3 regions of the Kluyvera georgiana genome follow, and region 1 is predicted to be linked to each of the others. Evidence: riboswitches for the same ligand, from Rfam matches in the RefSeq annotation. Region 1 holds a riboswitch; each other region holds the start of a gene.

Region 1 (10,450 bases):
AAATTGAGCGCTAATCATCTCCTGTTATTTGTGGTAATTATTATTAATGCGGCAATGGAGAGTAAAATGAATAATGAAACGCTGATAATGAAGTTGCGTGAGCTGCTGGTGTTGCTGATGCAGAGCCGCTCGCTGGCCGAGAAATCCGCCGATGCGATTCGCTACTGCCGCGAACAGATGATTGAGAAGGAGTTGCCGGTCAATATTTATGGTGAATATCGGGAGATGATTGAACATCTGACCGAACTGGCGGAAGAGAATAATCATATCGCCCCGGATGACCTATTACGCAGCGGCGGCGATTTACTATTAAGCATTCTGTTATTATATGAACGCCTGGCGGGTGAGATAGCGATTAATCAATATCTGAATCAGAAAGGCGTGCATTATTTCTAGTCGAAAAAACGGGCCAGCGGTGAGGCTATCGCCGCTGGCGGATTATTAACGGTGATAGAAAATTTCACCGTCGTAAATCTTGCTGATTTTGCCGTCGGTATCACCGATCTGCACATAGTTACCGCCCATATACGTCCAGCGGGTACCGGCATCCGGCGCAGGCAGATTACGCTGCTGCCACTGCTTGATGTTGTACTCCGGCGTCAGGTACATCGCGGGAGCGTTATCGCCAATTTTGAATCGCGTGAAATCGGCGGTGAACTCTTTCAACTCATACTGCTTGATGCCGGTGGCCGGAGCCGCCCATGCCGCACCTGCCGTTGCCAACAGTACGCCCAGAAGCATCATTTTTGTTTTACGCATACTATCCCCACATTATCCTGGATATAAAATTGCAGCTCCGTATGATTCCTGATGCGCGGGCTGAATGGCAAGCGCTGCTTTCTTAAAAAGTGTAAGCAAACAGCGGTGATGCGCGTTTTGAGGATTATTCTGTGAGGAGCCAACATGTTCAGGCTGGAAGATTTATCACTGTTCGTCCGCGCGGCGGCGCTTGGCAGTTTTAGCGAAGCAGCGCGAGAGGCTGGCATCCCGCCCGCGCAGGTTAGCTCGGCCATCAAGCGTCTGGAGACGGCGCTCAATATTCGCCTTTTTGCCCGCTCGACGCGCAGCTTACGGCTGACGGTGGAAGGTGAAACCTGGCTACCGTACGCTCTGCAAATGCTGGATGCGCTGCAAAACGGGCTACAGCAAATCAATACGCCGAATGATGAAGTCAGCGGCACGCTGCAAATTGCCGTGCCGTCCGATCTCGGGCGTAATCTTCTGCTGAATGTTTTCCGTGAGTTCCGCACGCGTCACCCGGCGCTGCGGCTGCGGATTTTGTTTTCCGATCATCGCACCGATGTCTTTAAAGATCCGGTAGACGTGGCATTCCGCTACGGTGAAAACGACGATGCGTCGTTCGTCTCGCTGCCCGTCGCCCCGGAGAACCGCCGGGTGCTGGTGGCATCACCCGACTGGATTGCCCGCCACGGCGAACCGCAAACGCTCGCCGACCTTGAACGCTGCAATGCACTAACCTACGTGCTGCGCGGACGCCCCTTCGACCGCTGGCCCCTCAGTCTCGACGGGGTAGAACACAGCGTGCAGGTTTCTGGCAATATCACCAGCGATGACGCAGAGGTGATCCGCCGTCTGGCGGTAGCCGGCGAGGGGATTGCGTTTAAATCGGGGCTGGATGTCAGCGACGATCTGCGAGAGGGGCGGCTTAAGGTGCTGCTGCCGCACTATCAGGGCGACAGAGTGCCGCTGAATATGATCTGCCCGCACCGCAAACAGCTCTCTGCCGCGGTGCGGTTACTGTATGAGGCGGTGAAAGCGGAGTGTGCGGCGAAGCAGCCATAGCCGCCGTTGCGCTGGACGCCTCGTCAGATTCGCCCGCACTGCCAGCCGCTTTCTGCGCGGTGCGGGTTGTCGGTATCAGACGGTGTTCGCCGTCATTGCGCCGTCGGTTTCAGCAGTCCGCCCGTCGATTTATTATTTTCTAAATATTGATGCTGAAAAATACACATACGTATCGTGTTGCGGTATTCGCCGTTAACGAAGAATTCATGTATTAACTCGCCTTCCTGGATAAAACCAAGCTTACGATAAATATGAATAGCCTTGTCGTTCTCTTTATCCACGATAAGGTAGAGCTTATAGAGATTCAGGACGGTAAAACCGTAATCCATCGCCAGCTTAGCGGCGCGTGTCGCCAGGCCTTTGCCCTGATATTCCGGTGAGATGATAATCTGAAACTCAGCTCGTCGATGAATATGGTTTATTTCAACCAGCTCCACCAGACCGGCATTATTGCCATTATACGAAATAACAAACCGGCGTTCGCTCTGATCGTGGATGTGTTTATCGTAAAGATCGCTTAGTTCAACAAAGGCTTCATAAGGTTCTTCGAACCAATAGCGCATCACGCTCGCGTTATTATCGAGTTGGTGCACAAAGCGCAAATCTTCGCGTTCAAGGGGTCTTAGCTTAATGTCTGATTGTTCTGGCATAATATTTTCAGCCTCTTTGTAAACTGAAAATATATTATCTATTTGTGGTGGGCGTCATCAAGATTTGAAAAAAATTACAATCAATTCAGGGTGATAGTTCTGCTCTCTATCAGACGAGCGTGTCTGGCACGCTCATCTGATGAGGATTGAGAGGTTAGTGCTTCACCAGCGTCGCAAAGTAATATACCAGCGGCACCGCCAGCACCCACAGTCCGATGGGAATCTCGCGCCATTTACCGGCAATCGCTTTGATCACGATATAAAACAGCAGGCCACCGGCAATCCCGGTACCGAAGCTGTTGGCAATCAGCGTGATCATCACCATCATCAGCACCGGCAGACCGTCGGTGAAGTTCGCCAGATCGACCTTGCGCAGGCCGCTGAACATATTCAGGCCAATCAGAATCAGTGCCGGCGCGGTGGCTTCTTTCGGGATCATCAGCGCCACCGGGGTGAACAGCAGCATCAGCAGGAACATTACCGCCGCGGCCAGCGCCGTCAGGCCGGTTTTGCCTCCGGCTTCTGCGGCGGCTGATGATTCAATCAGCGCGGTGGCCGCCGGGATCCCCAGCCATGGCCCGACCGCGGCGGCAATCGAGTCGACCATAAACGGACGATTGATATGCGGCATATTGCCCTCTTCATCCAGCAGCCCGGCTTCACCGCCGACCGCCAGGGTGGTGCCCATGGTGGAGAAGAACTCGGAAGCGAAGAAGACAAACAGGAACGGCAGGAAGGCGATATTGAGCGCCCCCAGCATATCAATCTGTCCTAGCACGGGCGTCAGTGAATGCGGCACATCGATAAAGTGGTTTGGCAAACGGGTGACGCCTGCCGGAATACCCACCAGCGTGGCAAATAAAATGGCCCACAGAATGGCGCCTGGAATACGGCGCGCCTGCAGAGCGATGGCCAGAAATAGCCCGAACAGTGCGACCAGCGCGCCAGGGGCCAGGAAATCGCCCAACATTAACGCGTTCGTTTTGGCGTTCGCCAGTACCAATCCCGCATTGCGGAACCCCAGCACCGCGACAAACAGGCCAATAGAGGCGGTTAATCCGAGTTTTATCGACTGCGGTACCGAGCGGGTGACGACTTCGCGCAGGCCGAATTTGGTCAGCAGGAAAAAGAGGATCCCCGACCAGCAGGCAATACCTAAACCAATCGGCCAGCCGATGTTTTCACTGCCCGCGAGCGTCACGCCCACCAGCACCGACCCGCCAATACCTGGGCCGACGATAAACGGCAGGTTGGCATAGAACGCCATCAGCAGCGTGCCGCCGACGAACACCAGAATGGTCCCCGTGGTGGCCGCGCCTTTATCCATTCCACCTACCGCCAGCAGGCCTGGAATGACCACTAAAAGATAGGCGGCGGCCAGAAAGCCGGTGATGCCCGCCAGACATTCGGTACGCAGCGAACTGCCGCGCGAGTGAAGCGCAAAGCGCCGTTCCAACCAGCTCCCGGAGGCGGTAGAGTTAAGGGTGTTATCGGCCATGATGTGGCGCTCCCATGATTATTGTTGTGCTGTGTGTTGTGATGAAATAACCGGGTCGACAATCTGTCGCGTCGTGCCGTCGGTCAGCCCTAAATCGGTTAAATGTGGCCCGGCGTTACAAGCAAGACAGGTGCCTTCAATCGCCTTAAAGACCCGATACGGCGGCTCCCAGTCGGCAACCTTCGCGCTGAGATCGCGCAGACTGCGGAATTCCGCGGCCAGCTCGTCGGCGGGTTTGTCAGAGAGCATCCCGGCAATTGGCATCGCCACGTGGGCCAGAATGCCGCCGTTTTGCGCCAGCGCCATGCCGCCGCCCGACTCGAGCAGCTGATTGGCCGCCAGAGCCATATCTTCGGGGTGACGGCCCAGCACCACCAGGTTGTGCGAATCGTGCGAGTAGCTGGTAGCAATCGCGCCGCGCAGCTCTCCCCAGCCTTCCAGCAGAGCAATCTGCGGCGTGGCGCCATGGCGGCCATGGCGGTGCTTAACCCAAATCAGGCTAAATCCGGCGGGAATCTGCACCTGGCCGTCACGGATCTCGACGTCCACTTCTCCCCATTGGGTAAAGCGCGCGCCGCGGATGTGGCGTAGCCGCGCGACGCCGTGTTGGATGCGGCCAACCCGCAGCGCGAAGTCATCGGCGCTGAGCGGATCCAGGTGCAGCGTATTGCGCGGCGGCGTCACGCCGGAGGCCGGGGGAATCGGTGCCAGCAGCTTGCCGTCGCGGGCGATTTGTTTACCGGCGACGTAGACCGCGCGGGCGGAGAGTTTATCCAGCGAATCAAAGACCACCAGATCCGCGCGGCGACCGGCGGCAATCAGCCCCAGATCGTTTCGCTGCAGACGAATGGCGGCATTCAGCGTGGCGAAACGCAGAACGTCGGTGGCTGCCAGTCCGTGTTCAATCAGCACATTGAGCAGGGCGATGATACCGCCTTTTTCCAGCAGCATATCCGGCGGCACGTCATCGGTGCAGACGGTAATCTGCGAAGAGAGGTGCGGCAGCGTTTGCAATGCTTTGACAATATCCGGCAGCAGGTAAGGGTGGGACCCCCGAATTTCGAGCGTCAGCCCGGCGCGCAGCTTTTCCAGCGCATCGTCGGCGGAGGTCAGTTCATGGTCTGACGTGACGCCTGCGGCCAGATAGGCCTGTAGATCGGCGCCGCTCAGCCCACGAGCATGGCCTTCAATCAGTTTGCCGCTGTCCAGCCCCGCCTGCACAATCTCCTGCATGCGGCAGCTGCCGTGCAGCACCCCGTGCATATCCATCACCTCCGCCACGCCGCGCACTTCCGGCCAGCCGAGCATGGTGTTCATTTCCGCGCCGGCGAATTCCGCGCCCGACATTTCCAGACCCGGCGTCGACGGGACGCTGGACGGCGCGGCAACCATTACCTGCAATGGCAGATGACGGCTCGCTTCCACGGCGTAGCGCACGCCCGCCACGCCCAGCACGTTAGCAAGCTCGTGGGGATCCCAGAAGACGGCGGTAGTTCCCTGCGCCAGCACTATTTCAGCATAGCGTTCCGGCGGCAGATGTGAGCTTTCGAGATGGACATGGGTGTCCATCAGCCCGGGAGAGAGAAATTCGCCGGGCAGGGAGTGGCGTTCAAGGGCGTCGCTGCGGCTACCGCGCGGGTGGACGCTGGCAATCATGTCGCCGACGATACCCACGTCGGCTTCACGAATTTCACCGGTCGCCATATCGACGATGTAAGCATCGGTGAGCAGCAGGTCGAACGGAACTTCACCACGAGCGGCCTGAACGGCGCGGCGGCGGTTTTCAGCATTGCTGGACATAACATCTCCGGCACAGGGATAATGTGCGCTACTTTAGGGGCAGAGCAAACGGTTGCCCAGCTGAAAAAACTAATCACCTGATAACTTCGGCTTATTCTGCGTGATCGTCACGAGTGAAGCACAACATGACCGAACCCTGGCAGCGATTGCCCGCGCTCTCGCTTAAACAACTGCAGTATTTTGTCACGCTGGCCCAACTGCGTCACTTTACGGACACCGCGAATCGTTTGGCCATTAGCCAACCGGCGCTCAGCAGCGCCCTGCGACAGACGGAAGCGGTGCTTGGCGGCAAGCTGGTGAATCGTACCGCTTCAGCGGTGACGTTAACCGAGCTGGGGGCGGCGATACTTCCCCATGCCCAACGGGTGCTGAGCGTTGCGCAGATGGCATTTCAGGATATGCAGCAAATTGTCGAGGCGGGCGGCGATGGAACGGTGCGCATTGGCCTTGTGCCGTCCGTCAGTTCGCTGCTGTTTCCGCTGCTGCCGAACGCGCTGGCGCAGGCGTTTCCACGGCTGCGGGTTGAGTTCCACGATCGCACCAACGATGCCCTGGTTGGTGACCTGCAAAGCGGGCAAATTGATTTTGGCATCGGCGCTATCGACAGCTCGCTGCCGGCTGATTTGCAGCTCTTCCCGCTACGTGAAGATCCTCTGGTGGCGGTTTTGCATAGGGATGACCCGCTTGCCGGGCAGCCACATTTACCGTGGAAACTGCTGGCCGGGCGCGATATTGCGGTATTCTCAAAGGGTAACGTGCAGCGCCTGGTCGGGGCATTGGTTGAAAGCCAGCGGCTGACGTTGAATACGCGTTATCAGGTGGACTATATCGAAACGCTGTACGGGCTGGTGCGCTCGCAGCTGGCGGTGGCGATTTTGCCGCAGCTCTACACCACTCACCTTGAAGATCCAACGCTGCGGGTCGCGCAGCTTCAGCAACCTGCGCTGACGCGTACGGTGGCGTTAATGCGCGGGCCGCAGACGCTACCGCCGCTAATTGAATCCTGCTTTACGCTGCTGCTCAAAGCGCTGCGCGGGAGCGCCGCCGAGTAGTATACGAGTAGCATAATAGAAGAAGGGAGGCGTTTGCCTCCCTGTATCCATCGTTATTGTTTGACGGTCAGCATGCCGTTTTCGCGGCCATGCGTCTTATTCCACGATGCGCCTTCAATGCCGTCTGCATTCATGCTGACGGAAATAATATATCCCGCTCCGCGAATTTCATAAAAATTGGCGTTAATACGCTTCACAACGGCTTTTTTGCCATTAACTGTCGCCGAGAAGAAACCGTTCGACAGCGTTGCTTTTAGCACATTAGAAGAGAGCGTCGCTTCACGCATGGGATCGGCAACGTGCGCCGCCTGAGCGTGTTGTTCCGCGTCGCGAGTGCGAGTCGCGTTGGCTGCGTTGGCATACGCCGCGGTCATGGCGGCGTTGTTGATACCCTGCTGTCTATTTTGCTCAGATAAATAGCATGTATCTTTAGAAATACCCTGCGCTTCACATTCAGCCATCCGCTGTGCCGGGCTTGAACAGCCCGCCAAAATAGCTGAGCCGGTCATTACAGCTAACAGTATCAATTTTGCTTTCATCATTAACCTTGCTTTTTATAAAGTTCAGAACGCAACCTGAATATATGTGTAACGTTCCTGGTATCATTATTGGGACGTTAATAATAAATTATTATCAGGTTGTGAATGTTATGAGTGATAACAGTCGCTCTCTATTACTGATATTGCGTTGCTACACACTACGACACCAAATGCTCCCGTTGCTACCAGCGCAAGGGAAACAATAGCGTAAGCAATAATAAGTTTTCTCATTGACTATCAATCACTAAGGCAAGTAAAAGCTTGCCGCTTTCTTTGTAACGCGAAGCAACTATCCAGTAAGTTGACTATATTAATATTGATTAAGATCATGTTTTTTGTTGATAGATTCAGGCGGTGAATGGAGTTGAGTTTAAATGTTATTTATTAATAAATTCATATTGTTAGCGATGCTCATCCTACCATTTGCCGATAAGGATTATTCCTATAGAAAATAGTTTTCATGATCTGAAGTTGAGGCGAGTCTGATGATTTTCTTTGTTTTTTTATTATTCCGTTCGTCGCGAGTTTAATTATGGTTATCTGATATTTTGTTTCGTATGAAAGAAAGTTATGACTGTCTTTTTTTATACGCCGCACGCGTGTTAATTAAAGTTTAACGATTATTAGATATAACCTTTCTCTTTGTGTTGTTATTTGTCGCGCGGGAAGAGGCTTGCTTAAGCGAGAAACTTCCCTTACGCTTGCAAAAAAGCGGCCACGCCGCTAAACGACTCGGGGTGCCCTTCCTGGTGAAGGCTGAGAAATACCCGTACCACCTGATCTGGATAATGCCAGCGTAGGGAAGTCAGAGACCGCCTGGTCATTGCTTCTTCGCGTTATGGCAGGAGCAAACCATGTACGTTGATCTGCTAAACCCCGCGCAATCCGCGCGCACCGCCCAACTTCTCCATCAGCACGCCCCTCTTGTTCACTGTATGACTAACGATGTCGTGCAGACTTTTACCGCTAACGTCTTGTTGGCCCTTGGCGCCTCGCCCGCGATGGTGATTGATGCCGGGGAAGCCGCGCAGTTTTCCGCCCTAGCCAGTGCGGTATTGATAAACGTCGGTACCTTAACCCAGCCGCGTGCGCAGGCGATGCGTGCGGCGGTGGAAAGCGCGAATGCGGCGAATGTGCCCTGGACGCTCGATCCGGTTGCCGTTGGCGCACTGACGTTGCGCAGTGAATTCTGCCGCGGCTTACTGCAATTACACCCGGCGGCGATTCGCGGTAATGCCTCTGAAATTCTGGCGCTGGCGGGCGAAAGCCGCGGCGGGCGCGGAGTTGATACCACCGATACGGCGGCGACAGCGCTGCCGGCAGCACAGAAGCTGGCGCGAGAAAGCGGCGCGATTGTGGCGGTGACCGGCGAGGTGGATTACATCACCGATGGTCAGCAAACGCTGGCGGTACAGGGCGGAGATCCGCTGATGACGCGGGTGGTTGGCACCGGCTGCGCGCTGTCGGCGGTGGTGGCGGCCAGCTGCGCGCTGCCGGGCAGCCGTCTGGAAAATGTGGCGGGCGCCTGCGCGCTGATGAAATTCGCCGGGCAGCAGGCCGCCGAGGGGCGAGGGCCGGGGAGCTTTGTCCCAGCCTTCCTCGATGCGCTGTATGCGATGCAGGCGGAGGTGGCGGCATGAAGCGCATTAACGCCTTGACCATCGCCGGTACCGACCCTAGCGGCGGCGCGGGCGTTCAGGCCGACCTGAAAACCTTCTCCGCGCTGGGTGCCTACGGTTGTTCGGTGATGACCGCGCTGGTGGCGCAAAACACCCGCGGGGTGCAATCGGTCTATCGCATTGAACCCGATTTTGTCGCCGCGCAGCTGGACTCGGTTTTCAGCGACGTGCGCATTGATACCACCAAAATCGGCATGCTGGCCGAGACCGATATTGTTGAAGCCGTGGCCGAACGGCTGGCGCGTTATCGTATCCAGAACGTGGTGCTCGACACGGTGATGCTGGCGAAAAGCGGCGATCCGCTGCTGTCCGCATCGGCGGTGGCGACGCTGCGTCAGCGTCTGCTGCCGCAGGTGTCATTGATTACGCCAAACCTGCCGGAAGCGGCAGCGCTGCTCGATGCGCCGCATGCTCGCGGTGAACGCGAAATGCTTGAACAGGGTCGGGCGCTGCGTGCGCTGGGCTGTGAGGCGGTGCTGATGAAAGGCGGCCACCTTGACGACGCCGAAAGTCCGGACTGGCTGTTTACCGCCGACGGTGAAATGCGTTTTACCGCGCCGCGCGTAGTGACCAAAAACACCCATGGCACCGGCTGCACGCTGTCGGCGGCGCTGGCGGCGTTACGGCCACGTCACGCAAGCTGGCAGGAAACGGTGCCGGTCGCTAAAGCCTGGTTGTCCAGGGCACTGGCTCAGGCGGATACGCTGGAAGTGGGCGAGGGGATTGGCCCGGTACATCATTTCCACGAATGGTGGTAGCTGTCCCGTCTGCGTGCCAGCAGCGTGTGCGTTAAAACCGACAAAAGTTGGACATTCTGCGCCCCCGGTACCAGGCTTATCCTGCTCAAAAAATTGAGCAGGACATCCAGCCGACATGATGTCGGCGCTTACGGGAGCATAGCTATGACTGATATTGCGCAGTTGCTTGGCAAAGATGCCGACAGCCTTTTACAGCATCGTTGTATGACCATTCCAGCCGACCAGCTCTACCTGCCTGGCCACGACTACGTTGACCGGGTGATGGTGGATAACAATCGCCCGCCTGCGGTATTGCGAAACATGCAGACGCTCTACAACACCGGGCGTTTAGCCGGTACGGGCTACCTGTCGATTCTGCCGGTCGATCAGGGCGTTGAGCATTCGGCCGGGGCCTCGTTTGCCGCCAACCCGCTCTATTTTGATCCGAAAAACATCGTCGAACTGGCTATTGAGGCGGGCTGTAACTGCGTGGCCTCCACCTACGGCGTGCTGGCGTCGGTTTCGCGTCGCTACGCGCACCGCATTCCGTTCCTCGTGAAGCTCAACCACAACGAAACGCTGAGCTACCCAAATACTTTCGATCAAACGCTGTATGCCAGCGTTGAGCAGGCCTTCAACCTCGGCGCAGTGGCCGTGGGGGCGACTATCTATTTTGGTTCAGAAGAGTCTCG
Region 2 (10,450 bases), 2.0 Mb from region 1:
GTGCCAGCGTCCCTGTCGCAGCACAACTTTCCCCAGGCGCAGCGCATCGCTGGTCTGACGAATCTGTTCAGCACGATAGCGATAGAGCGCGACCTGGTCGCTGGAGAGCTGCTGTTTTTGCCCATCCATCTCACGCTGCATAAAACTCAGTTCGCCGTTGCGATCGAAACGGGCGCGGATGTGTTCGGTGGGTTTGCCGTAGATATTCAGTTCGATCAGCTGCAATTGATCGTTCTGCCAGCGGTATTCGCTGGTTGAAGTGCTACCGCTATGCCACGGGCTAAAGGTGGCCAGCAGGTGTGTCTCGCCGCCGCTATCTTTACGCCAGATGCGCACCGCGCCCTGGGTGTCAGCATAGCCGCTAGCGGTAAACGGAGGCAGCGCGCTGTTATGGCTACAGGCGGTAAGCAATAAGATGCCCGCTAGCCCCGAAAAGCGACGCCAGATGAACGAAAGGGGCGAAACCGCCCCTTCTTTAAAACTGTTCACTGCCACGCAGTCTTACTTAACAGCGTCTTTCAGTGCTTTACCAGAAACAAATGCCGGCACGTTAGCTGCGGCGATTTTGATTTCTTTACCGGTCTGCGGGTTGCGGCCAGTACGCTCAGCGCGGTGGTTCACTTTGAAGGTACCGAAACCAACCAGCTGTACAGCATCGCCTTCTTTCAGAGACTCAGTAATAGCAGCCAGGGTGGATTCCAGCGCTGCTTTAGCCTGGGTTTTAGACAGTTCAGCCTTGTCCGCAATTACATCAATCAGTTGAGTCTTGTTCATAAGTTATCCTTACAATGTGTTTATCGCTTGCTAAGCATCGAGTGCGACGAAAATGCCAGAAAAGCACTCTCCTGCATACACGCACCGATAGCCACTTTTTTTCGCCCTCCAAATGTAGACCAGACGGGGGGCAGATGTGAAGCCTTCAGGCGTGACAATTCAGGCGGTAAATCACGTTTTATTGTCTCATTGCTGAAAAATTATACCAATATTGCTTTCAGCGGCCTCGCGGAGGTCTGCGCGTAGCCCTTTAATCAGTTCAATATCGCGTTCTTCACACTCGGCTAAAAGGCGGAAAATCTCCCACTGAATGTCCCATTCTTGCTCTACCGCGGGGTTCAAACGCAGCTCTTCGTCGGTCATTTCACGATCAGCCTGGGTCATTTCTAACATCGCAACGGTGGTAATAGAACTCTTACTGACTTCAATCGCGTGTTCGAGGGTTTCACCGCTCAAACGCGAATGTATTAATTCGCTCAATGCAACGCAGGCATCGATCGCCGGATAAACGCCGTACATGTCGTAATCGTCCGCCGCCGGAATCGCCTCTTCCAGCTTTTCCAGCTGGCTGTCGAAGTTCACCTTCGCGTCTTTGACCGTCAGCGTTTCCCAGATGAGGTCGAGAATGCGTCGGTACAGCTGCGGCTCGCCAAACTCCGCCTCTTTGCAGAACATGGCGTAGTTTGGGTACATACGTTCGCACAGACAGGCCATAAACGTGACGTGCTGCCAGCTTTCGAGCTTCTCCAGACGCAGATGAATCGGGTTTTGTAACATGTTGAGTTCTCAAATACGGAAATTAGCCGCAGTTTACCTGATATGGGGCATTTTTGCTGCAAGCCGCGTAAAAGCCGGGCGTTCGGATGCTACCGCATCCGCCCAGCGCGTCGGCTCCGGCAGACGGTAACCCTGAGTGCAGCGCTGTACCCAGTTCAAAGCGCTCTCCAGACTGACGCGATGGCCCGTGGAGATAAACAGCGGGTTACAGCGCGCTTTACTGCGCCAGACCCACGCCAGCTGTTCGTCTTTGTCCATCAGCGGCGCCAGCGCGCCCACCTCTGAAGAAGGCAGTTCAAACTTACCGCACAGCCGTTTTTTCGCCACGCCAATGGTCGGGACGTCCACAAGCAAACCAAAATGACTGGCGACGCCAAGACGGCGCGGGTGGGAAATACCATGGCCATCGACAAACAGCAGATCCGGCTTGTGCGAAAGCTGCTGCCAGGCAGCCATCAGCGCCGGGGTTTCACGAAAGGAGAGGAAGCCCGGGATATAGGGCATGGTGGTGGCGACCCGCGCCACCGTGTATTCAACCAGTTCCAGAGAGGGATACTTCAGCAGAACCATCGCGGCCCGCGTCACTTCGCCACCCTGCTCAAACCCGACGTCCGCTCCCCCGATCAGATCCGGCGGATCCTTGTCGAGGCGATCCTCGCGGATCACTGAAGAGGCCAGTTCAAGCTGCTGAGCGCGTAGCGATGCGAGATCCATAATGACTCCTTAGCGGTGGTATTGTTCGGACAGGCGATGCACCGCCTCCACAAATACCCCGGCATGTTCCGGCGGCACATCCTGATGGATGCCGTGACCGAGGTTGAAGACGTGGCCTTCACCCTGGCCGAAACCTGCAAGTATAGTCGCTACCTCGTCTTCGATCCGTGCCGGCGGCGCATACAGCATGGATGGATCCATATTGCCCTGTAGCGCCACCTTATGACCAACGCGACGACGCGCATCGGCGATATCTGTCGTCCAGTCGAGACCTAACGCATCACAGCCGGTTTCCGCCATCGCTTCCAGCCACTGCCCGCCGCCTTTGGTGAACAACGTTACCGGTACGCGACGGCCATCGTTTTCACGCAGCAGGCCATCGACGATTTTATGCATGTAGTACAACGAGAACTGCTGATAGTCGCGCCCGGTCAGCACGCCGCCCCAGGTGTCGAAAATCATCACCGACTGCGCGCCCGCTTTAATCTGCGCGTTCAGGTACAGCGTGACGCTCTGTGCCAGCTTGTCGAGCAGCAGATGCAGCGCTTTAGGGTCGGCATACATCATCTTTTTAATCACGGTGAAGGCTTTGCTGCTGCCCCCTTCGACCATGTAGGTTGCCAGCGTCCACGGGCTGCCGGAGAAACCGATCAGCGGCACTTCTCCCTTCAGCTCACGGCGGATGGTGCGCACCGCGTTCATCACGTAGCCCAGTTCACCTTCCGGATCCGGAATCGGCAGTTTTTCAACGTCGGCTTTGGTCTTAATTGGCGAGGTAAAACGCGGGCCTTCCCCGGCTTCGAAGTACAGCCCCAGGCCCATCGCATCAGGAATAGTCAGGATATCCGAGAACAAGATCGCCGCATCGAGCGGATAGCGGCGCAGCGGCTGCAGCGTCACCTCACAGGCCAGATCGGCGTTTTTGCACAGCGACATAAAATCACCCGCCTGGGCGCGGGTCGCTTTGTACTCCGGTAAATAACGGCCCGCCTGGCGCATCATCCATACCGGGGTAACGTCTACGGGCTGGCGCAGCAGAGCACGCAGGTAACGATCGTTCTTCAGTTCGCTCATGTTTACATTCCTTTAGCGTTGATGCGCCTATTGTAACATGTCAGTCGTAATCAGCCCGACACATTGCCACAGTATCTTCGATCAGGCGACGGGCGACGGTGCCCGGCGGTGGCAGAAGCGGCAGATCGTCATAGCGATACCAGTTAGCGTTAAGCAGCTCTTTCGGATCGATAACGATGTCGCCGCTATCGTACTCCGCCATAAACGCTGTCATCAGCGACTGTGGGAACGGCCACGGCTGCGAGGTAATGTAGCGCAGGTTCTTCACCTTAATGCCGCTCTCTTCCATCACTTCACGCGCCACCGCCTGCTCTAAGGTTTCGCCCACCTCGACAAAACCGGCCAACACGGTATGCACGCCGTTGCGATGGCGAACGTGTTGGGCAAGAAGAATGGAGTCGTCGCGGCGAATGGCCACGATAATGCACGGTGCAATCTGCGGGTAGTAGCGTTCACGGCAATGGCTACACAGCATCGCCCATTCGGTTTTGCTCGGGTGCATGGTGTGCCCGCAGTAGCCGCAGAACTTATGCGAGCGATAAAACTCGGCCAGCTGCACGCCGCGCCCCGCCAGTTGGAACAACCCCACATCCTGGTCGATAACCTGCCGCACTGAGCCCATGTCATGACGGCGCTGCTGCTGAACCAGCCACACCGGAGAGCCTTCCCACTCGCCTATCTGGAGTGCGCGCTGCCCCACAAGATCGAAATTTAGCGCTTCGCCATATGGTAATTCGCCAGCAGGCAACCATAATTTTTGTTCGTGGCTGACGATCCACCAGCCGCGATCCGATTTTTCAATAATACGATCCATATCTCTTGCGCTACCTTTGCTTCACAGGCATGTTGTTAACATTATTATTACATAATGACGTGAGCAGATTTTAATCTTATCGATGCGGGGTCAACCTATGTTAAACCAGTTAGAAAGTCTAAAAGAGCGAATTCATGGACACCACAGACTGGTCGACCGTTGGCTGAATATTCGTAAGCACCTGCTCGTGGCTTACTACAATCTGGTTGGCCTTAAGCCTGGCAAAGAATCGTTTATGCGTCTCAACGAGAAGGCGCTTGATGACTTTTGTCAGCGGCTGGTCGACTACCTTTCTGCCGGTCATTTCAGTATTTATGAACGTATTATCCATAAAATGGAAGGCAACAGCCCGCTTTTAAACGCCAGCAAAATCTGGCCGCTGCTGGACGCCAATACCCAACAAATTATGGACTACTACGACTCTGCGCTAGAGAACGCTATCGACCAGGATAACGTGTATGCGTTTCAGCAGGCGCTGTCCGATATCGGTGAAGCGCTGGAAGCCCGTTTTCTATTAGAGGATCAGCTCATCATGCTGACCTTCGAGGCCCTCGGCCAGGATGAAATAAAACGTCCGGCTTGAGATTTGCCGCATTAACGCGTAGTTTACATTCATTACCTCTAAGATAGAGGTTACTTCTTGTCGGAGTGCCTGGTGCGCAAGCACGGGCTGAGACCGTTAATTCGGGATCCGCGGAACCTGATCAGGTTAAGACCTGCGAAGGGAACAAGAGTAATTCAGCTTTATGCTGCTGCCTTTACGGGCGGCGCACATCCATTACTCCATCCGTCGTCTGACAAGCCACGTCCTTACTTTTTTGGAATGAGCTATGTCTGCCACTACTAAACCATCACGCCGCGAACAGCGCGCCCAGGCCCAACACTTTATCGATACCCTGGAAGGTACCGCCTTTCCTGAGTCCAGACGCATCTATATCACCGGTTCGCAGCCGGATATCCGCATCCCGATGCGCGAAATTCAGCTCAGCCCAACGCTGATTGGCGGCAGTAAAGATAACCCGCAGTTTGAGGCGAACGAAGCCGTACCGGTGTACGACACCTCCGGCCCGTATGGCGATCCTGAGGTGGCGATTAACGTCCAGCAGGGTCTGGCGAAACTGCGCCAGCCGTGGATTGACGCACGCAATGATAGCGAAGAATTAGACGACCGTAGCTCGGCTTATACCAAAGAACGTCTGGCCGACGATGGTCTGGACGATCTGCGTTTTACCGGCCTGCTGACGCCGAAACGCGCCAAAGCAGGCAAGCGCGTCACCCAGTTGCATTACGCCCGCCAGGGGATCGTCACTCCCGAAATGGAGTTTATCGCCATCCGTGAAAATATGGGCCGCGAGCGCATTCGCAGTGAAGTGCTGCGCCACCAGCATCCGGGGATGAGCTTCGGCGCACGCCTGCCGGAAAACATCACCCCGGAATTCGTGCGTGATGAAGTGGCTGCCGGCCGCGCGATTATCCCCGCCAACATCAACCACCCGGAATCGGAGCCGATGATCATTGGCCGCAACTTCCTGGTCAAAGTGAATGCCAACATCGGTAACTCGGCGGTCACCTCCTCCATCGAAGAAGAGGTGGAAAAACTGGTCTGGTCGACCCGCTGGGGCGCGGACACGGTAATGGACCTCTCCACTGGCCGCTATATTCATGAAACCCGCGAGTGGATCCTGCGTAACAGCCCGGTACCGATCGGCACCGTACCGATCTATCAGGCGCTGGAGAAGGTCAACGGGATCGCCGAAGATCTCACCTGGGAAGCGTTCCGCGACACGCTACTGGAGCAAGCCGAACAAGGCGTCGACTACTTCACCATCCATGCGGGCGTATTGCTGCGCTACGTGCCAATGACCGCCAAACGCCTGACCGGTATTGTCTCGCGCGGCGGTTCAATTATGGCGAAATGGTGTCTCTCCCATCACAAAGAGAACTTCCTGTTCGAACATTTCCGCGAGATTTGCGAAATCTGCGCCGCCTACGACGTTTCCCTGTCGCTGGGCGACGGCCTGCGTCCCGGCTCCATCCAGGACGCCAACGACGAAGCGCAGTTCTCCGAGCTGCATACGCTGGGCGAGCTGACCAAAATCGCCTGGGAATACGACGTGCAGGTGATGATTGAAGGCCCGGGCCACGTGCCGATGCATATGATTCAGCGCAACATGACCGAAGAGCTGGAGAGCTGCCACGAAGCGCCGTTCTACACCTTAGGGCCGTTGACGACCGATATCGCGCCGGGCTATGACCACTTCACCTCCGGCATAGGCGCCGCAATGATCGGCTGGTTCGGCTGTGCGATGCTGTGTTACGTGACGCCGAAAGAGCACCTCGGCCTGCCGAACAAAGAAGATGTGAAGCAGGGGCTGATCACCTACAAAATCGCCGCCCACGCCGCGGATTTAGCCAAAGGACATCCGGGCGCGCAGATCCGCGATAACGCCATGTCGAAAGCGCGCTTTGAATTCCGCTGGGAAGATCAGTTTAACCTCGCGCTCGACCCGTTCACCGCCCGCGCTTATCACGATGAAACCCTGCCACAAGAATCCGGCAAGGTCGCCCACTTCTGTTCCATGTGCGGGCCGAAATTCTGCTCGATGAAAATCAGCCAGGAAGTGCGTGATTACGCCGCCGCGCAAACCATTGAAGTGGGGATGGCGGATATGTCGGAAAACTTCCGCGCCAAAGGCGGCGAAATTTATCTCAAACGGGAGGAAGCCTGATGTATCAGCCTGATTTCCCAACCGTGCCGTTCCGCCTCGGTCTTTACCCGGTGGTAGACAGCGTTGAATGGATTGAACGTCTGCTGGAGGCGGGCGTGCGCACCATTCAGTTGCGTATCAAAGAGAAACGCGATGAAGAGGTGGAAGCCGACGTTATCGCCGCCATCGCACTGGGGCGTCGTTATGATGCCCGCCTGTTTATTAACGACTACTGGCGGCTGGCGATTAAGCACAACGCCTACGGCGTGCATCTGGGCCAGGAAGACCTCGAAACCACCGACCTGCAGGCCATTCAGGCGGCGGGCTTACGCCTGGGTGTATCCACTCACGATGATATGGAGATTAACGTCGCACTCGCCGCTAAGCCTTCTTATATCGCGCTCGGCCACGTCTTCCCGACGCAAACCAAGCAGATGCCTTCCGCCCCGCAGGGGCTGGCGCAGTTGGCCAGTCATATTGAACGACTGGCGGATTACCCGACCGTCGCGATCGGCGGCATCAGCCTTGAACGCGCCCCGTCGGTGCTGGCGACTGGCGTCGGCAGTATTGCCGTGGTCAGCGCTATTACTCAGGCCGCCGACTGGCGCGCCGCTACCGCGCAGTTACTGGATATTGCGGGAGTTGGCGATGAATGACCGCGATTTTATGCGCTACAGCCGGCAAATCCTGCTCGGCGATATCGCCATTGAAGGCCAGCAAAAGCTGCTCGCGAGTCATGTGCTGATCGTGGGTTTAGGCGGGTTAGGTTCACCTGCCGCGCTGTATCTGGCGGGAGCAGGCATCGGCAAACTGACGCTGGTAGACGACGACGACATTCATCTGAGCAATTTGCAGCGCCAGATTCTATTTACCACTGATGATATCGCACGTTCAAAATCTCAGGTTGCCCGGCAGCGCCTGACACGGCTCAACCCGGATATCGAACTGGTATCACTCCAGCAGCGACTTAAAGGCGATGCGCTCCGGCATACGGTCGCGCGGGCCGATGTAGTGCTCGACTGTACCGATAACATGGCCACGCGCCAGGAAATCAACGCCGCCTGCGTAGCGCTCAATATCCCACTCATCACCGCCAGCGCTGTCGGCTTTGGCGGTCAGTTGATGGTGCTCACGCCGCCGTGGGAACAAGGCTGTTACCGCTGCCTGTGGCCGGATGATGTAGAGCCGGAACGCAACTGCCGCACCGCTGGCGTGCTCGGCCCGGTGGTTGGCGTGATGGGTACCTTGCAGGCGCTGGAGGCGATTAAATTACTTAGCGGTATTGAGACGCCGGGCGGGGAGCTACGTCTGTTTGACGGCAAAACCAGCCAGTGGCGCAGCCTCGCGCTGCGTCGCGCCAACGGCTGTCCGGTATGCGGAGGGCAGCATGCAAATTCAATTCAATGATGAGCCGATGCAGTGCGCCGCAGGGCAAACCGTCAGCGGGCTGCTTATCCAGCTCAACCAGCTCAAACCGGGCGCGGCGTTGGCGCTCAATCAGCAGATCCTGCCGCGCGAGCAGTGGGAACAGCAAATCGTGCAGGAAGGCGACCAGATCCTGCTTTTTCAGGTTATTGCAGGGGGTTGAGATGTTACGTATTGCCGACAAAACGTTTGATTCACATCTGTTCACCGGTACCGGGAAGTTTGCCTCTTCGCAGCTGATGGTCGAGGCGATTCGCGCTTCCGGCAGCCAGTTGGTGACGCTGGCGATGAAGCGCGTGGACCTGCGCCAGCACAACGATGCGATTCTGGCACCGCTAATTGAAGCGGGCGTCACGCTGCTACCCAATACCTCCGGGGCGAAAACCGCCGAAGAGGCGATCTTCGCCGCCCAACTGGCGCGTGAAGCGCTGGGCACCCACTGGCTGAAATTAGAAATCCACCCGGACGCCCGTTGGCTGCTGCCGGATCCAATCGAAACGCTAAAAGCCGCCGAGGCGCTGGTGAAGCAGGGGTTTGTCGTGCTGCCCTACTGCGGCGCGGATCCGGTTTTGTGCAAGCGGCTGGAAGAGGTCGGCTGCGCGGCGGTGATGCCGCTCGGCGCGCCTATCGGCTCTAACCAGGGGCTGGAAACCAAAGCCATGCTGGAGATCATTATCCAGCAGGCCACCGTGCCGGTGGTGGTCGACGCCGGGATCGGCGTGCCCAGCCACGCGGCGCAGGCGCTGGAAATGGGCGCTGATGCGGTGCTGGTCAACACGGCGATTGCCGTGGCGGACGATCCGGTGATGATGGCAACCGCCTTTCGTCTGGCGGTGGAAGCCGGATTACTGGCGCGGCAGGCTGTGCCAGGAAGCAAAAGTTCGCAGGCCAGCGCCACCAGCCCGCTCACCGGCTTTCTGGAGGCGTTAGCATGAAAACCTTCACCGACCGCTGGCGGCAACTGGAGTGGGACGACATTCGCCTGCGCATCAACGGTAAAACCGCCGCTGACGTGGAACGCGCGCTTAACGCTCCACAGCTAAGTCGTGACGACCTGATGGCACTGCTCTCCCCCGCCGCCGCCGATTACCTTGAACCGCTGGCGCAACGGGCGCAAAAGCTGACTCGCCAGCGCTTCGGCAACACCGTCAGTTTTTACGTGCCGCTTTATCTCTCAAACCTCTGCGCTAATGACTGTACCTACTGCGGTTTTTCTATGAGCAACCGCATCAAACGTAAGACGCTGGACGAGGCAGAAATCGCCCGCGAGTGCGCCGCCATCCGCGAGTTGGGTTTTGAACACCTGCTGCTCGTCACCGGCGAACATCAGAGCAAAGTGGGCATGGACTACTTTCGCCGCCATCTCCCGGCCATTCGCCAGCAGTTCGCCTCGTTACAGATGGAAGTGCAGCCGCTGGCGACCGGGGAGTATGCCGAACTGAAAACGCTGGGGCTGGATGGCGTAATGGTTTATCAGGAGACCTATCACGAAGGGATGTATGCCCAGCATCATCTGAAGGGGAAAAAGCAGGACTTCTTCTGGCGCCTTGACACCCCGGATAGGCTCGGCCAGGCCGGAATTGATAAAATCGGTCTCGGCGCGCTGATTGGCTTATCCGATAGCTGGCGGGTTGACTGTTTTATGGTCGCTGAGCATCTGCTGTGGCTCCAGCAGCGTTACTGGAAAAGCCGCTACGCCATCTCCTTCCCTCGCCTGCGGCCCTGTGCAGGCGGCATTGAACCGGCATCGTTGATGGATGAACGTCAGTTGGTGCAGACCATCTGTGCTTTCCGCCTGTTCTCGCCGGATACCGAGCTGTCGCTGTCGACGCGTGAGTCGCCGTGGTTCCGCGACCGCGTGGTTCCGCTGGCGATCAATAACGTCAGCGCCTTCTCCAAAACGCAGCCCGGCGGCTACGCCGATAATCACCCTGAGCTTGAGCAGTTTTCGCCGCACGATGGCAGGACGCCTGAGGAAGTGGCCAGCGCGCTCGCCGCTCGCGGGCTTCAGCCGGTATGGAAAGATTGGGATAGCTGGTTGGGGCGTGGCGCCCAGCGCTAAAAATCGTCTACACTTATTCACGGCGGCGCGAATTGACGTCGCCCTGCTCTTAATTTTGACGAAAGAATATTTCATAAAAACCGGCTGGTACTAGCAATTTAA
Region 3 (10,450 bases), 2.4 Mb from region 1:
AAGACCTTATACGAGAAGTTGTTTGATGCCCATGTGGTCTATGAAGCGCCTAACGAAACGCCGCTGCTGTATATCGACCGCCATCTGGTACACGAAGTGACCTCGCCGCAGGCGTTTGACGGCCTGCGCGCACACAACCGCCCGGTGCGTCAGCCGGGTAAAACTTTCGCCACCATGGATCACAACGTCTCCACGCAGACCAAAGACATCAACGCCTCCGGCGAGATGGCGCGTATCCAGATGCAGGAGCTGATTAAGAACTGCAACGAGTTCGGCGTCGAACTGTATGACCTGAATCACCCATATCAGGGTATCGTGCACGTCATGGGGCCAGAACAGGGCGTTACTCTGCCGGGGATGACTATCGTCTGCGGCGACTCCCACACCGCCACCCACGGCGCATTTGGCGCGCTGGCGTTCGGTATCGGCACCTCGGAAGTGGAGCACGTACTGGCCACGCAGACCCTGAAACAGGGTCGCGCCAAAACCATGAAGATTGAAGTGAAAGGCAAAGCCGCGCCGGGCATCACCGCTAAAGACATCGTGCTGGCGATTATCGGTAAAACCGGTAGCGCTGGCGGTACCGGTCACGTGGTGGAATTCTGCGGTGAGGCGATTCGCGACCTGACCATGGAAGGCCGCATGACCCTGTGCAACATGGCGATTGAACTGGGTGCGAAAGCGGGCCTGGTCGCACCGGATCAGACTACCTTCAACTATGTCGAGGGCCGTCTGCACGCACCGAAAGGCAAAGATTTTGACGACGCGGTCGCCTACTGGAAAACCCTGCAAACGGATGAAGGCGCCACTTTCGACAGCGTCGTCACCCTGCAAGCGGAAGAGATTGCGCCGCAGGTCACCTGGGGGACTAACCCAGGCCAGGTTATCTCCGTAAATGACAACATTCCGGATCCGGCCTCGTTCAACGATCCGGTCGAGCGCGCCAGCGCCGAAAAAGCATTGGCTTACATGGGCCTGAAGCCGGGGATCCCGCTGACCGATGTGGCGATCGATAAAGTCTTTATCGGATCCTGCACCAACTCACGCATTGAAGATCTGCGCGCGGCGGCGGAAATCGCCAAAGGCCGTAAAGTGGCGCCTGGCGTGCAGGCGCTGGTAGTGCCAGGCTCCGGCCCGGTGAAAGCGCAGGCGGAAGCGGAAGGTCTGGATAAGATCTTTATCGAAGCTGGTTTTGAATGGCGTCTGCCGGGCTGCTCGATGTGCCTGGCGATGAATAATGACCGCCTGAATCCTGGCGAGCGCTGCGCCTCCACCAGCAACCGTAACTTTGAAGGCCGTCAGGGCCGCGGTGGTCGTACGCACCTGGTGAGCCCGGCGATGGCGGCAGCGGCCGCGGTAACCGGCCATTTCGCCGACATTCGTAGCATGAAATAAGGAAACCATCATGGCAGAGAAATTTACCCAACATACGGGACTGGTGGTGCCGCTGGATGCCGCGAACGTCGATACCGATGCCATCATCCCGAAGCAGTTTTTGCAGAAAGTGACCCGCACCGGCTTTGGCGCGCACCTGTTTAACGACTGGCGCTTCCTCGACGACAAAGGCGAGCAGCCGAACCCCGAGTTCGTGCTGAACTTCCCGGAATACAAAGGGGCGTCGATTCTGCTGGCGCGCGAAAACTTCGGCTGCGGCTCATCCCGTGAGCACGCGCCGTGGGCGCTGACCGACTACGGTTTTAAAGTGGTGATAGCGCCGAGCTTCGCCGACATCTTCTACGGCAACAGCTTCAACAACCAGCTGCTGCCGGTGACGTTAAGTGACGCGCAGGTCGATGAGCTGTTCAAGCTGGTACAGGCGAACCCGGGCATTAAATTTGAAGTGGATCTGGAAGCGCAGGTGGTGAAAGCGGGCGATAAGTCGTACAGCTTTAAAATCGACGACTTCCGCCGCCACTGCATGCTCAACGGGCTGGACAGCATTGGCCTGACCTTGCAGCACGAAGACGCCATCTCGGCCTACGAGAACAAGCAACCGGCGTTTATGCAGTAATCTCTCCCGCTGGTCACCGCACGGTGGCCAGCCTCTTCTTCCCGCCTACAGCGTATCGCCGTAATAGATCTGGTAACCGAGGTTGACGCTGCCCGGCGCATCTTTCCCGTTCAAGCGCTTAATCAGAATATCCGCTGCCGTTTTACCAATCTCAAAGCGCGGCGTAATCACGCTGGCAATTTTTTGCAGCCGCGCGCGGCCAATTTCCAGACCGTGGAAACCGGCAATCGCCATTTTTCCCGGCACGTCGAACTGCTGCGCCTGACACTCCAGCAGCACGCCGACGGCAAGGTCATCGTTGGTACAGAAAATCGCGTCAATATCTGGTTTTTCCGCCATCGCCTGCTGGAACATCTTGCGGCCCAGCGTCACCGACGAAATCGTTTTTGGCGCCAGGTGGTACGCTTCCAGCCCCTGTGCCGCCAGCGCTTTCTCGGTGCCGCGAAAACGGCTGAGATCGCGAGGGTCATCCATCGAACCAAAGAACGCAATGCTGCGCTTGCCGCTGTCGATAAAGGCCTGCGTCATTTCGTACGCCGCTTTTTCGTTATCAAAGCCAACCTGAATATCCAGATACTGGCCGCTAATATCCATCAGCTCCGCCACCGGAACGCCGCTGGCGCGCACGTACTGTACCATCCGTTCGGTATGCAGTTTTCCCGTGAGGATCAGGCCGTCGATATTGTAGGAGAGCAGGTTCAGCACCTCACGCTCCTCGCGCTCGGCGTCGTATTCGTAGTTAGCGATCAGCGTCTGGTACTGGCAGGCCGAGGTGACGGATTCAATCCCCGCCAACACGTCGGCAAAGATCTGATTACGGAACGAAGGGATTAGCACGCCAATGGTTTTGCTGCGGGCGTTGAGCAGAATTTCCGGGGCGCGGTTGGGAATGTAGTTGTTCTCTTCCATGACTTTCGAAATCAATTCGCGGCTGCGCTGCGACACCTGATTCGGGTCACGCAGATAACGGCTGACCGTCATCTTATTCAGCCCGGCCAGCGCGGCAATATCCTGTAATGTCATCCGATTGTTTTTCATGAGGTTCTCTACGACCAACAGCCCATTATGCTCGCAGAGAACCTTATCACAGCCGGTTAGCGACTGCACTCCTCCCTCAACCTTAACGCGTGGCCATCTCAGCCGACGGCGAGGTGGCTTCATTTTGCGCGCGAACGCAGTACATCAGCACCACCGACGCCAGCAGGGCGATCGCCATAAAGGTGTAGGAGACGCCCGGCCCGCCGGTCACGCCGTTGAGGTAGCCCACCAGCCACGCGCCGAGGAAGGCCCCTAACGCACCAAAGCTGTTGATCATCCCCATCGATACGCCGGAGACGTTGCGCGGCAACAGTTCAGGGATCAGCGCAAAGAACGGCCCATAAGGCGCATACATACAGGCGGCGGCCACGACCAGCAGCGCGTAGGAGAGCCAGAAAGATTGGTTGCCCAGCATCCACGAGGCGAAGAACGCGATGGCGGCAATCAACAGCAGCGGCCAGATAAACAGCTTACGGTTCTGGAACTTATCGGACAACCAGGAGACGGTGAGCATCAGGCAGATCGCCGCCAGGTACGGCACCGCCGCCAGCCAGCCCACCGCCACGATATCCATCTGCGCCGCATTTTTGAGAATTGACGGCATCCACATCATGAAGCCATACACCCCAATGCTCCACAGCGCGTGTACCGCGCAAAGCATAATGACGCTGCGCGAGCGCATTGCTTCTCCGTAGTTACGCATCGGCTTGATATCACGCTGCTCACGATCCATCGCCTGTTGTAACGCCTCCTTCTCCTGCGCGCTTAACCAACCCGCATCCGCTGGCTTATCGCGCACCAGAATCACCCAGCAAAACGCCCAAATCACCGCCGGAATGCCTTCGAAAATAAACATTTCGCGCCAGCCCCAGGCTTCAATCAGGTAGCCGGAGACAATCGACATCCACAGCACCGTCACCGGGTTACCGAGAATCAAAAAGGTATTGGCGCGCGAACGTTCGGTTTTGGTAAACCAGTTGCTGATATAAATCAGCATCGCAGGCATTACCGCCGCCTCGACGATCCCAAGAATAAAACGGATCGCCATCAGCGTAGGGATATTGCTCACAAAGCCGGTCGCCGCGGCGCAGAGCCCCCAAAGGATCAGGCTGCAAAAGATCATTTTGCGCACGCTATGCTTAACGGCATACATCGCGCCCGGTACCTGGAAGAAGAAGTAGCCCAGGAAGAACAGCGCGCCAATTAACGATGCGGTTCCCTGAGTAATTCCTAAATCATGTTCAATACCGGCGGCAGCGGCAAAGCCGTAATTGGCGCGGTCGAGATAAGCTAAGCTGTAGGTAATAAAAATAATCGGCATTAAATACCACCAGCGACGCGCCGGCAGTTTTGCGAGCATATTCATACTCACTCCTTGGATTATTGTTTTATCTCTCAGGCCGCGAGTAGCGGCCCATTATTTATCAGACCGCAGCCAGCATGCCGCCGTCCACAAACAGAAGATGCCCATTAACAAAATCAGAGGCCGGTGCAGCAAGATAGACCGCCGCGCCGATCAGCTCTTCCGGATGACCCCAGCGTGCGGCGGGCGTGCGCTGGAACAGCCAGGCGGAGAATGCCTCATCGTTCACCAGCGCGGTGGTCATGTCAGTGGCGAAATAGCCGGGAGCAATACCGTTGACCTGAATATTGTATTCCGCCAATTCCACGCACATCCCACGAGTTAACATTTTGACCGCGCCTTTTGACGCCGCGTACGGGGTAATGGTCTTGCGGCCTAACTCGCTCTGCATCGAGCAGATATTGATAATCTTCCCGCGGCGGCGTTGCACCATGTAGCGGGAAACCTGCTGCGAAACCAGAAAGACCGATTTCTGGTTTACATCAATCACTTTGTCCCACTCCGCTTCCGGGAATTCAGTGAAAGGATAACGACGCTGGATACCGGCGTTGTTAATTAAAATATCAATAGCTCCCACTTCCCTTTCAATTTTCGCGATAGCGTGCGCCACCTCTTCCCCATTGGTCACGTCAAAACCATAGCCAACCGCGCGATAGCCTTCGGCCACCAGGTTCTCCGCCGCCGCCTGCGCGCGCTGCTGGGTGATGTCGTTAATCACAATCTCTGCACCGTGTGCCGCCAGACCGCTGGCCAGCAGGTTGCCAATACCCTGCGCGGAGCCGGTAATCAGCGCGCGTTTACCGCTCAGGTCGAACAGGTTTTTCATTAAAAACTCCTTTTTTGATAACTGTTACGCGTAACTGTATACGCGTAACAGTAGAAAAAAGAAGATCCAGGAAGAGGAAAATGATCGTTATGTGATCAGGTATACATTTACGTGCAAGATGGAAAGAAAGGAGCAGCGCTGGCCAGGCACGTAGCCCAGCCAAGCGCGTGACGTAAGAAAAGCCTCAGCGCGTGTTACACGTCCTTCACCCGCGCGGTCATCGCCAGTGTTACCACCGAAATCCCCGCAATCACCCAGTACACCGAGAAGTGGCCAAAGCTCTGCGCCAGCGCCCCCTGTACAATCCCCGCGAGGATCACCCCGGTCGAGATGCTGTTGGTGAACAGCGTGGTCGCCGCCCCGGCGCGACCCGGCATCAGGTCCTGGAACCACAGCATGCCAATCCCGGCGACAATGCCGATAAACACAGCGTTAAACAGCTGTAATATCAGCAGCGCGGTATGGCTGTGGAAGAAGATAAGCCCAACGTAGAACAGCACCCCAGCGGCTACCGCAGTGACCATCATCCGACGCTTACCGAAGTGCTTCACGTAGTAGCCTGCAACGATCATCGCCGGAATCTCCAGACCGGCGGCAGTGCCCATCAGGATCCCCGCGAGGCTATCCGGCAGGCCGAGATCGCTACTGATCCACAGCGGCATATCAATGATATACATGGTGTTACAGGTCCACATCAGCGTAGAAGCGATAAACAGCATGCGTACGTTACTGTCTTTCCAGCCGCTAATCTGATTCTGCACCACATCAGCAGGTTGCTCGACTCGCGCCACCGAGGGTAGCGTGAGCGCGATCAGCGTCAGGCTCAGGATAAAGATCCCCGCCGCGATGGCGAACATGGTGGTAAAGCCGTAGTTCAGCGCCAGCATAAACGCCAGCGGCGGGCCAATCACCCACGCCAGCGACAGCTGGGCACGCATCACCGAGCTGAACATCACCACCTCGCGCGCCGAGCTGTCGGCGTACTCACGGGCCAGCGCAAACAGCTGCGGCATCGCGGCGTTGGCAATGGACGCCAGCATCACGCCGCAGGTAATCAGCGTCAGGTAGTGGCGGTTGAAGGCAAAAAGCAGAGCGTTACCTACCGCCATCAGGCAGCAAAACATAATCAGCTTGCGTCGGTCGCCCCGGCTGTCGGATCGCCTGGCCAGCGCCAGGCTGACCGCAATCCCGGCGATCGCGTTAACGGTGTAAAACAGGCCGACCCAGAACGGCTGGACGCCCACTTCACGGCTGAGAAACAGGCTCAGCGTCGGCGCCTGTAGCGCTCCCGCTACGCCCATCATAAATGCCACCAGCATAAAAGCGGCGTACACACCGTTGAGACGTCGTCCCATCGTCATTAACCAGAGCATGTGAAATCCTTTAAGCACGCGAAAGAATAAAAAAAAGCCAGCAGATAATACCTGCTGGCAAATACTCAGTCACACATGATTAGGCGAATTAATACTCAGAGGTCGGGTTCGTAACTTCCCACTGCATCAGATAGTTCAGCACTTCAAGCCGCTGTGCCGTTGCCTGACGGGCCAGCCAGGAAACGTTTTTGGTCGCAGAGAAATAACGCCGGTAGAACTGATACATGGTGACCTCCTCGTTTCTCCTTCGCTTCATCGAAATCCATTATTGGCCTAATATAGGGATTAATAAATTGCTGAGTTTTTATCAGGAGTTCCCCTTTTATGCCTTCAGGTCGCTTACAGCAGCAGTTCATCCGTTTATGGCAGTGCTGCGAGGGAAAATCGCAGGAGACGACGCTTAACGATCTGGCGGCACTGCTGAGCTGTTCACGCCGCCATATGCGGACATTACTCAACACCATGGAGGCACGCGGCTGGCTAACCTGGGAGGCGGAGGCCGGGCGCGGCAAGCGTTCCAGACTCACGTTCCTCTATACCGGGCTGGCGCTGCAGCAGCAACGCGCTGAGGATCTGCTGGAGCAAGATCGCATCGATCAGCTGGTACAGCTGGTCGGCGATAAAGCGGCGGTACGCCAGATGCTGGTGTCGCATCTGGGGCGCAGCTTCCGTCAGGGTCGCCACATTCTGCGGGTGCTTTACTATCGCCCGATGCACAATCTGCTGCCCGGCACCGCGCTTCGCCGCTCGGAAACCCACATCGCCCGGCAGATTTTCAACGCCTTAACGCGGGTAAATGAGGCAAATGGGGAACTGGAAGCCGATATTGCTCACCATTGGCAGGAAATTTCCCCCTTACACTGGCGTTTTTATTTGCGTCCCGGCATCCACTTCCATCATGGGCGCGAACTGGAGATGGAAGACGTTATTGCCTCACTGGAGCGCAGCATGACGCTGCCGCTGTTCTCCAACATCGCGCAGATCCACTCTCCCACCGCCTGGGTGCTGGACGTGCATCTGGCCGAGCCTGACCGCTGGCTGCCGTGGCTACTGAGCCAGGTATCGGCGATGATCCTGCCGCGTGAATGGCAAACGCTGCCCAATTTCTCGCGTATGCCGGTGGGTACAGGGCCTTACTCCGTCGCGCGCAACAACCTTAACCAGCTGAAGATCCTTGCCTTTGAAGACTATTTCGGTTTCCGGGCGCTGATCGACGAGGTTAACGTGTGGGTGCTACCAGAAATCAGCGAAGCGCCAAACGGCGGCCTGACGCTCGAAGGCTCTACCGAAAGTGAAAAAGCCGTCGAAAGTCGGCTGGAAGAAGGCTGCTATTACCTGCTGTTCGATGCGCGTAGCACATTGGGCCGCAATCCAACGGTACGCCAGTGGCTGAGCCATCTGTTTCATCCCAACAATCTGCTCTACCGCGCGGGCGAGCAGCATCAGAGCCACTGGTTTCCCGCCTACGGCCTGCTGCCGCGCTGGCACCATGCGCGCAGCCGCGCCTGCGACAAACCGGCCGGGCTGGAGTCTATCACCCTCACCTACTATCGGGATCACGCCGAGCACCGGACCATCGGCCAGATTATGGAAACGCTGCTGGCGGAGCATCAGGTCAAGCTCAACATTCAGGAAGTGGACTATGACGAATGGCATCGCGGCGAGGTGGTCAGCGATATCTGGCTCAACAGCGCCAATTTCACGCTGCCGCTCGATTTCTCACTGTTTGCCTATCTGTATGAAGTGCCGATGATTCGCCATTGTATCCCCATTGACTGGGAGCAGGACGCGCGGCGCTGGCGCGCGGGCAACCTGCCGCAGGCCGACTGGTGCCAGCAGTTGCTCGCGAATCAATCGGTGGTGCCGCTGATTCACCACTGGCTGATGCTCCAGGGGCAGCGCAGTATGCGCGGCGTACGGATGAATACGCTGGGCTGGTTTGACTTTAAATCCGCCTGGTTTGCGCCGCCGGAACCGTAGGGCTTTTGATTTATTCACGTAATCATTACAATGTGCCGTTCTCAACGGGGTGCTGTGCGTTATGCGCGGCTGAGAGAGACCCGTCGAACCTGATCCGGATAATCCCGGCGAAGGGATTTGAGGCTAACTCAAAATCCTTTGCCACCCATTTACTGAGGTGCAAAGTGCTCAAGAAATTACTCCCCCTGCTGGTGCTGGTTGCCGCGCCCGCGTTCGCGAAACCCGTGCTGACGGTCTATACCTACGACTCCTTTGCTGCCGACTGGGGCCCTGGCCCGGCGGTGAAAAAAGCGTTTGAAGCCGACTGCGACTGCGAGCTGAAATTCGTGGCGCTGGAAGACGGCGTCTCGCTGCTCAACCGTCTGCGCATGGAAGGAAAAAATAGCAAAGCGGACGTGGTGCTGGGGCTGGATAACAACCTCTTGCAGGCCGCAACCGACACTAAACTGTTTGCTAAAAGCAACGTTCCGGCCAGCGCCGTCAGCGTGCCGGGCGGCTGGAGCAACGACACCTTCGTGCCGTTCGACTACGGCTACTTCGCTTTCGTCTACGATAAAAACAAGCTGAAAAACCCGCCGAAGAGCCTGAAAGAGCTGGTTGAGAGCGACCAGAAATGGCGCGTCATCTACCAGGATCCTCGCACCAGCACACCGGGCTTAGGTCTGCTGCTGTGGATGCAGAAAGTGTACGGCGATAAAGCGCCGGAAGCCTGGCAGAAACTGGCAGCGAAGACCGTCACCGTCACCAAAGGCTGGAGCGAAGCCTACGGCCTGTTCCTGAAAGGGGAAGGCGACCTGGTGCTAAGCTATACCACCTCGCCGGCCTACCACATCATTGAAGAGAAAAAAGACAACTACGCCGCGGCGCCGTTTGCCGAAGGCCACTATCTGCAAGTCGAAGTGGCGGCAAAAACCGCGGCCAGCAAGCAGCAAAAACTGGCGGACAAATTCCTGCAATTTATGGTCTCTCCGGCGTTCCAGAACGCCATCCCGACCGGCAACTGGATGTATCCGGTCACTCAGGTTGCGCTGCCGGAAGGCTTTAACAGCCTGGTGAAACCGCAGACCTCGCTTGAGTTCACGCCGCAGCAGGTCGCCAGCGAACGTCAGAACTGGATTAATACATGGCTCCGCGCCGCCAGCCGCTAATTCCGGGTTGGCTCTACCCAGGGCTCACGGCCACCGCACTAATGGTGGCCGTCGCTCTGGCGGCTTTTCTGGCGCTGTGGCTCAACGCCCCCGAAACGTCGTGGTCAACGCTGCTCGGCGATAGCTACCTGTGGCACGTGGTGCGCTTCTCCTTCTGGCAGGCGTTTCTCTCCGCGCTGCTGTCGGTGCTACCCGCCATTTTCCTGGCCCGCGCGATGTACCGACGCCGTTTCCCCGGTCGCCAGCTACTGCTGCGCCTGTGCGCGATGACTCTCATTCTGCCGGTACTGGTCGCCGTATTCGGCATTCTCACCGTCTACGGTCGTCAGGGATGGCTGGCGCAGATGTACGCCTGGCTCGGCTGGCAGTGGAATTTTTCCCCCTACGGCCTGCAGGGCATTCTGCTGGCGCACGTCTTTTTCAACATGCCGATGGCCACCCGCCTGCTGCTGCAGGCGCTGGAGCAAATTCCCGGCGAGCAGCGCCAGCTCGCGGCACAGCTCGGGATGCGCGGCTATCCGTTCTTCCGCTACGTGGAATGGCCCTGGATGCGGCGACAGATTCTGCCCATCGCCACGCTGATTTTTATGCTCTGCTTTGCCAGCTTCGCCACCGTGCTGTCGCTGGGCGGCGGGCCTTCTGCCACCACGATTGAGCTGGCAATTTACCAGGCGCTGAATTTTGACTACGATCCGGCGCGCGCGGCCATGC

Evidence for each region. Region 1 has a riboswitch for thiamine pyrophosphate ahead of thiM (hydroxyethylthiazole kinase). Riboswitches for the same ligand answer to the same signal wherever they lie in the genome.
Region 2: it holds a riboswitch for thiamine pyrophosphate, as region 1 does, so the genes downstream of both, thiC (phosphomethylpyrimidine synthase ThiC) here and thiM (hydroxyethylthiazole kinase) in region 1, are expected to answer to the same signal.
Region 3: it holds a riboswitch for thiamine pyrophosphate, as region 1 does, so the genes downstream of both, thiB (thiamine ABC transporter substrate binding subunit) here and thiM (hydroxyethylthiazole kinase) in region 1, are expected to answer to the same signal.

What each region holds. Positions count from the first base shown of each region.
Region 1 covers NZ_CP158865.1:1,736,987-1,747,436, forward strand. The annotation lists gene ABTW00_RS08230 (hypothetical protein) at 67-396, shown strand; gene ABTW00_RS08235 (RcnB family protein) at 442-759, opposite strand; gene ABTW00_RS08240 (LysR family transcriptional regulator) at 904-1,803, shown strand; gene speG (spermidine N1-acetyltransferase) at 1,896-2,453, opposite strand; gene ABTW00_RS08250 (NCS2 family permease) at 2,608-3,951, opposite strand; gene ABTW00_RS08255 (adenine deaminase) at 3,970-5,751, opposite strand; gene ABTW00_RS08260 (LysR family transcriptional regulator) at 5,877-6,803, shown strand; gene ABTW00_RS08265 (hypothetical protein) at 6,857-7,345, opposite strand; TPP riboswitch at 8,066-8,162, shown strand; gene thiM (hydroxyethylthiazole kinase) at 8,197-8,982, shown strand; gene thiD (bifunctional hydroxymethylpyrimidine kinase/phosphomethylpyrimidine kinase) at 8,979-9,779, shown strand; gene fbaB (class I fructose-bisphosphate aldolase) at 9,924-10,450, shown strand, end outside.
Region 2 covers NZ_CP158865.1:4,665,052-4,675,501, forward strand. The annotation lists gene ABTW00_RS22060 (DUF1481 domain-containing protein) at 1-489, opposite strand, end outside; gene hupA (nucleoid-associated protein HU-alpha) at 502-774, opposite strand; gene ABTW00_RS22070 (YjaG family protein) at 961-1,551, opposite strand; gene nfi (deoxyribonuclease V) at 1,585-2,265, opposite strand; gene hemE (uroporphyrinogen decarboxylase) at 2,275-3,339, opposite strand; gene nudC (NAD(+) diphosphatase) at 3,380-4,153, opposite strand; gene ABTW00_RS22090 (Rsd/AlgQ family anti-sigma factor) at 4,251-4,736, shown strand; TPP riboswitch at 4,788-4,897, shown strand; gene thiC (phosphomethylpyrimidine synthase ThiC) at 4,984-6,882, shown strand; gene thiE (thiamine phosphate synthase) at 6,882-7,517, shown strand; gene ABTW00_RS22105 (HesA/MoeB/ThiF family protein) at 7,510-8,268, shown strand; gene thiS (sulfur carrier protein ThiS) at 8,249-8,449, shown strand; gene thiG (thiazole synthase) at 8,451-9,221, shown strand; gene thiH (2-iminoacetate synthase ThiH) at 9,218-10,348, shown strand.
Region 3 covers NZ_CP158865.1:4,102,545-4,112,994, forward strand. The annotation lists gene leuC (3-isopropylmalate dehydratase large subunit) at 1-1,395, shown strand, start outside; gene leuD (3-isopropylmalate dehydratase small subunit) at 1,406-2,011, shown strand; gene idnR (DNA-binding transcriptional regulator IdnR) at 2,057-3,049, opposite strand; gene ABTW00_RS19530 (MFS transporter) at 3,132-4,415, opposite strand; gene idnO (gluconate 5-dehydrogenase) at 4,474-5,238, opposite strand; gene ABTW00_RS19540 (sugar efflux transporter) at 5,433-6,611, opposite strand; gene sgrT (glucose uptake inhibitor SgrT) at 6,700-6,837, opposite strand; gene sgrR (HTH-type transcriptional regulator SgrR) at 6,936-8,591, shown strand; TPP riboswitch at 8,627-8,725, shown strand; gene thiB (thiamine ABC transporter substrate binding subunit) at 8,756-9,739, shown strand; gene thiP (thiamine/thiamine pyrophosphate ABC transporter permease ThiP) at 9,715-10,450, shown strand, end outside.